Quadrisphaera setariae: one gene and its partner. The protein of the gene in region 2 interacts with the protein of the main gene of each other region in a pairwise test. Links are inferred from orthologs where the notes say so. Each region holds a gene or a part of one and is shown on either strand. Other genes may lie near its edges.

Region 1 (2,975 bases), on a different replicon or contig from region 2:
TGGCTGGTCCCGGCACCCGCCTGCACGACGCCCGGGCCGCGGGAGTGGGGGCCGCTGGTGCCCCGGGGCCCCACCGCGAGGGCGCGGCGGTGCACCTGGTGGCCGCCGGTGCCGCCGAGGCCCCGGACGCGCCCGCGGGCTGCGACCCGGGTGAGCGCGCCAACGTCGTCGTCGAGCTCGACCCGGCGCTCGCGCAGCCGGGCGAGGAGCGGACGTGGGTGGGGCGGCGCCTCCGGCTGCAGCGGGCGGACGCGGCGCCCGGGCCGCTGCTGCGCGTCACCCGCACCCCGAAGCGCTGCCTGGGGGTGTACGCCGACGTCGTCGAGCCGGGGGTGGTCGGCGTCGGCGACGTCGTCGTCCTGCTGGACACCTGACGGGGGCCCGGCGGGCGCACTGGCCAGCGCCGTAGAGTCACGGCCGTGTCTGAGCCTGATGTCCTGCGCGTGGTGGTCGACGGTGCCGAGCGCGGGGTCGCGACGGGCACCACGGCCGCCGAGCTGTACGAGGGTCGCCGCGACGTCGTCGTGGCCCGCATCGGCGGCGAGCTGCGCGACCTGACCACGGAGCTGGCCGACGGCGACGTCGTCGAGGCGGTCGAGGTGGGCAGCCCGGACGGGCTCGACGTGCTGCGCCACTCCACCGCGCACGTGCTCGCGCAGGCCGTGCAGTCGCTGCACCCGCAGGCGAAGCTCGGCATCGGCCCGCCGGTGCGCGACGGCTTCTACTACGACTTCGACGTCGAGGTGCCGTTCACCCCCGAGGACCTCAAGGCCCTCGAGAAGGAGATGCAGCGCATCGTCAAGGAGGGCCAGACCTTCCGCCGCCGGGTCGTCACCGACGAGGAGGCCCGCGCGGAGCTGGCCGACGAGCCGTACAAGCTCGAGCTGATCGGCCTCAAGGGCGGTACCGGCAGCCCCGAGGCGGGTGACGAGGTGGCAGAAGGCGCGTCGGTGGAGGTCGGCGCCGGTGAGCTCACCATCTACGACAACGTCCGCCGCGGCGGCGAGGTCGCCTGGAAGGACCTGTGCCGCGGCCCGCACGTGCCGAGCACCCGCCTGCTGGCCAACGGCTGGCAGCTCACGCGCACCGCCGCCGCCTACTGGCGGGGGGACCAGGCGAACCAGCAGCTGCAGCGCGTCTACGGCACGGCGTGGCCGTCCAAGGACGAGCTGCGCGCCCACCTGGAGCGCCTGGCCGAGGCGGAGCGGCGCGACCACCGCCGCCTGGGTGCCGAGCTCGACCTGTTCTCCTTCCCCGACGAGATCGGCTCCGGCCTGGCGGTGTTCCACCCGCGCGGCGGCGTCATCAAGCGGGAGATGGAGGACTACGTCCGCCGGCGGCACGTGGAGGAGGGCTTCGACTACGTCGGGACGCCCCACATCTCCAAGCAGCACCTCTTCGAGACCTCTGGCCACCTGCCGTACTACGCCGACACGATGTTCCCGCCGATGGAGCTCGAGAACGCGCAGTACTACCTCAAGGCCATGAACTGCCCGATGCACAACCTGATCTTCAGGTCGCGCGGGCGCTCCTACCGCGAGCTGCCGCTGCGCTTCTTCGAGTTCGGGTCGGTGTACCGCTACGAGAAGTCCGGCGTGGTGCACGGCCTGACCCGCGTGCGCGGCCTCACCCAGGACGACTCCCACAGCTACTGCACTCCCGAGCAGGCGCCGGCCGAGGTCGAGAAGCTGCTCGGCTTCGTGCTCGGGCTGCTGAAGGACTTCGGGCTGGACGACTACTACCTCGAGCTGTCCACCCGCGGCACCGGCGACAAGTTCATCGGTTCCGACGAGGAGTGGGAGCAGGCCACCGAGGTGCTGCGCGGCTGCGCCGAGCGCACCGGCCTGGAGCTGGTCCCCGACCCGGGCGGCGCGGCCTTCTACGGCCCGAAGATCTCCGTGCAGGCGCGCGACGCCATCGGCCGCACCTGGCAGATGTCGACCATCCAGTACGACTTCAACCAGCCGGCCCGCTTCGGCCTGGAGTTCACCGCGGCCGACGGCTCCCACCAGCAGCCGGTGATGATCCACTCGGCGAAGTTCGGCTCCCTCGAGCGGTTCTTCGGCGTGCTGGTCGAGCACTACGCCGGGGCGTTCCCCCCGTGGCTCGCGCCCGTGCAGGTGGTCGGCGTGCCGGTCGCGGAGGACTTCGCCCCGCACCTGCACGACGTCGTCCGCCAGCTCAAGGCGCAGGGGATCCGCGCCGAGGTCGACGACTCCGACGACCGCATGCAGAAGAAGATCCGCACCCACTCCAAGGCGAAGGTGCCGTTCGTGCTCATCGCGGGCGGAGACGACGTCGAGGCCGGTGCGGTCTCCTTCCGCTACCGCGACGGTCGGCAGGACAACGCCGTGCCGGTCGCGGAGGCCGTGGAGCGCATCGTCGAGGCGGTCCGCACCCGGGTCCAGGTGTGAGCGAGCCGTCGTCCTCGGTGGAACCGCCCGCCGCTCCGTTCGACCCGGTGGGCGCGGAGGACCCGAGCGGCTTCGCCCGCGAGGCCGACGGCTTCGAGCGACTGTGGACGCCCCACCGCATGGCGTACATCGGCGGCGAGAACAAGCCGCCGAGCGCGGCCGCCGGCTCCGGCTGCCCGTTCTGCCGGGCGCCGTCGCTGGAGGACGAGGACGCGCTCGTCGTCGCCCGGGGTGAGCTCTGCTTCGTGGTGCTCAACCTCTACCCCTACAACCCGGGCCACCTCATGGTCTGCCCCTACCGGCACGTGGCCGGCTACGTGGACCTGACGCCGCAGGAGACCGTGGAGGTCGCCACGCTCACGCAGAGCGCGCTGCGGGTGCTCGCGCGGGTCAGCAACCCCTCGGGGTTCAACCTCGGCGTGAACCAGGGCCAGGCGGGAGGGGCCGGCATCGCCGCGCACCTGCACCAGCACGTCGTGCCCCGCTGGACCGGCGACGCCAACTTCCTCCCGGTCATCGGGCGGACCAAGGCCCTCCCCGAGCTGCTCGCCGACACCCGCG
Region 2 (2,990 bases):
AACCGCGTGAAGAGCAACCTCGAGAACCGCATCGGCAGCCTCAACATGGAGGACTACATCTTCCAGGTCGAGGTGCCGATGGAGGAGGTCCGCGAGATCAAGAACGGCCAGCCGAAGCTCGTGCGCCGCGTGCGCATCCCGGGCTACGTGCTGGTGCGGATGGACCTCACCAACGAGTCCTGGGGCGCGGTGCGCCACACCCCGGGGGTCACCGGCTTCGTGGGCAACACCCACCAGCCGGTGCCGCTGAGCACCGACGAGGTGTTCTCGATGCTGGCGCCGGCGCTGCAGCCGAAGGAGAGCGCCAAGGCCACGGCGAAGTCGACCACGGTCACCGAGGTCGACTTCGAGGTGGGCGAGTCGGTCACCGTCATGGAGGGTCCCTTCGAGACGATGCCCGCCACGATCTCCGAGATCAACACCGACCGGCGCACGCTGCAGGTGCTGGTCTCCATCTTCGGCCGGGAGACGCCGGTCGAGCTGTCCTTCGGCCAGGTCGCCAAGATCTGACCGGTCGCTGCCAGGCCGCCACGGCCTGGGGCCCTCCAGCACCACGACGTCCCACGTCCACGAGGTAGAGAAGAGCCATGCCCCCCAAGAAGCGGGTCTCCGGACTCATCAAGCTCCAGATCAACGCCGGCGCGGCCACGCCGGCCCCGCCGATCGGCCCCGCGCTGGGCCAGCACGGCGTCAACATCATGGAGTTCTGCAAGGCCTACAACGCCGCGACGGAGTCGCAGCGCGGCAACGTGGTGCCGGTCGAGATCACGGTGTACGAGGACCGCTCGTTCACCTTCATCCTCAAGACCCCGCCGGCCGCGGAGCTCATCAAGAAGGCGGCTGGCGTCGCCAAGGGCTCCCCCACCCCGCACACCACCAAGGTCGCGTCGCTGACCTCCGACCAGGTGCGCGCCATCGCCGAGCAGAAGCTCCAGGACCTCAACGCCAACGACGTCGACGCCGCGATGAAGATCATCGCTGGCACCGCCCGCTCGATGGGCATCACCGTCCAGGGCTGAGCCCGCTCGCACCACCGCTGCGCACCGCCACCACGGCAGGCGCAGCGCCCCCGCAGTCGTGGGAGGCCCGGGAGCGAACCGGGCCGCCTGACCACAGAGAGAAGAGCACCGTGAAGCACAGCAAGGCCTACCGCGCCGCCGCCGAGAAGATCGACCGCGAGGCCCTCTACAGCCCGCTCGACGCCGTGAAGCTGGCCAAGGACACCTCGGTCACCAAGTACGACGCCACCGTCGAGGTGGCCTTCCGCCTGGGCGTCGACCCGCGCAAGGCCGACCAGATGGTCCGCGGCACCGTCAACCTCCCGCACGGCACCGGCAAGACCGCCCGCGTGCTGGTCTTCGCCGTGGGGCCCCGCGCCGCCGCCGCTGAGGCCGCGGGCGCGGACATCGTCGGCGGTGACGAGCTGATCGAGCGCGTCGCCGGCGGTTTCCTCGACTTCGACGCCGCCGTGGCGACGCCCGACCTCATGGGCAAGGTCGGCCGCCTGGGCCGCGTGCTCGGCCCGCGCGGCCTCATGCCCAACCCGAAGACCGGCACGGTGACGATGGACGTCGCCAAGGCCGTGACGGAGATCAAGGGCGGGAAGATCGAGTTCCGCGTCGACAAGCACTCGAACCTGCACTTCATCATCGGCAAGACCTCCTTCTCCGAGGCCTCGCTGGTGGAGAACTACGCGGCAGCGCTCGACGAGGTGCTCCGCCTCAAGCCGGCCGCCTCCAAGGGCCGCTACATCTCGAAGGCGACCATCGCGACGACGATGGGCCCGGGCATCCCGGTGGACCCGGCGCGCACCCGCAACCTGCTCGAGGACGGCGCGGTCGCCACGGCCTGACCTCCTCCCTCGACGGCCCCTGACCCGGCACCTGCCGGGTCAGGGGCCGTCGTCGTCGGACGGTCGGTGACGGCCGCTCCCGAGCGCTGGGCTGCTCGCGGCGGTCAGACCCACCGGGTCGGACGTGTAGACTGAGTGCACCCAAGACCGCCGGTCGGTGCCACCTGCCCCGCAGGAAGCATCCGAAGGTCCTGCAGCAGCGGGCGTCCAGCGCAGGTGAGCGAGATCCAGAGGCACTCCGCCAGCGCGTCAGCGCCCGGCCCGGAAGCCTCCTGCGAGCCCCGTGCGCCTGGCGCCGGGGCTCTCGTCGTCTGCGGGCCGGGCACGACCGGCGGCCGGGCAGCACCTCCAGCACACCGGGGGAGCGGCCCGCCGTTCGACTGACACGCACCCCCGGAAGGAGGATCGTGCCCACCGCTGAGAAGGAAGCAGCCGTCGCAGAGCTCACCGAGCTCTTCCGCGAGGCGAACGCCGGCGTGCTCACCGAGTACCGCGGCCTGACCGTCGCGCAGCTCAAGGAGCTGCGCCGCGCGATCGGCGACAACGGCAGCTACAACGTCGTCAAGAACACCCTCACCGCGATCGCCGCGAAGAACGCCGGCGTCGACGCGTTCGAGGGCCAGCTGTCCGGCCCCACGGCCATCGCGTTCATCACCGGTGACCCGGTGGAGGCCGCCAAGGGCCTGCGCGCGTTCGCCAAGACGAACCCGCAGCTGGTCATCAAGTCCGGGTTCCTCGAGGGCAAGCCGCTGTCCGCGGCTGACGTGGCGGCGCTGGCCGACCTCGAGCCCCGCGAGGTCCTGCTGGCCAAGATGGCCGGCGCGCTCAAGGGCTCCCTCAACCGCGCCGCGTACGTCTTCAACGCGCCGCTGTCGAAGGCCGCCCGCACCGTCGACGCCCTGCGCGCCAAGGTCGAGGCCGGCTCGCCGGCCGAGGCCGCTGCGCCGGCCGCCGACGAGGCCGCTCCCGCGGCCGACGAGGCCTGAGGGCTCGCGCCCTCGCCCCTGCACCACCGCGGCCGCGACACCGCGCGCCGCTGCTGACACTGACTGGTACTGAAAGAGGAGAGCCACCATGGCCAAGCTGTCCGCTGACGAGCTGCTCGACGCCTTCAAGGAGATGACCCTCATCGAGCTCT

The links.
Region 1: the proteins of rplA (region 2) and thrS interact in binary tests that used the Escherichia coli proteins (3 or more experiments, as listed by UniProt). The link is inferred for Quadrisphaera setariae from one-to-one orthologs.

The regions. Positions count from the first base shown.
Region 1 is NZ_VKAC01000002.1:78,009-80,983, forward strand. The notes cover bases 10-2,916. They hold thrS (threonine--tRNA ligase), read left to right. Parts: upstream 10-419; coding sequence 420-2,414; downstream 2,415-2,916. Other genes in these bases: FMM08_RS03560 (MOSC N-terminal beta barrel domain-containing protein), read left to right, coding at 10-374; FMM08_RS03570 (HIT family protein), read left to right, coding at 2,411-2,916. Also shown: more of FMM08_RS03560, read left to right, coding at 1-9; more of FMM08_RS03570, read left to right, coding at 2,917-2,975. UniProt on the Escherichia coli protein: Catalyzes the attachment of threonine to tRNA(Thr) in a two-step reaction: L-threonine is first activated by ATP to form Thr-AMP and then transferred to the acceptor end of tRNA(Thr). The rate-limiting step is amino acid activation in the presence of tRNA.
Region 2 is NZ_VKAC01000001.1:89,684-92,673, forward strand. What follows is about bases 69-2,990. They hold rplA (50S ribosomal protein L1), read left to right. Parts: upstream 69-1,129; coding sequence 1,130-1,852; downstream 1,853-2,990. Other genes in these bases: nusG (transcription termination/antitermination protein NusG), read left to right, coding at 69-510; rplK (50S ribosomal protein L11), read left to right, coding at 588-1,019; rplJ (50S ribosomal protein L10), read left to right, coding at 2,260-2,838; rplL (50S ribosomal protein L7/L12), read left to right, coding at 2,927-2,990. Outside these bases: more of nusG, read left to right, coding at 1-68. UniProt on the Escherichia coli protein: One of the primary rRNA binding proteins, it binds very close to the 3'-end of the 23S rRNA. Forms part of the L1 stalk. It is often not seen in high-resolution crystal structures, but can be seen in cryo_EM and 3D reconstruction models.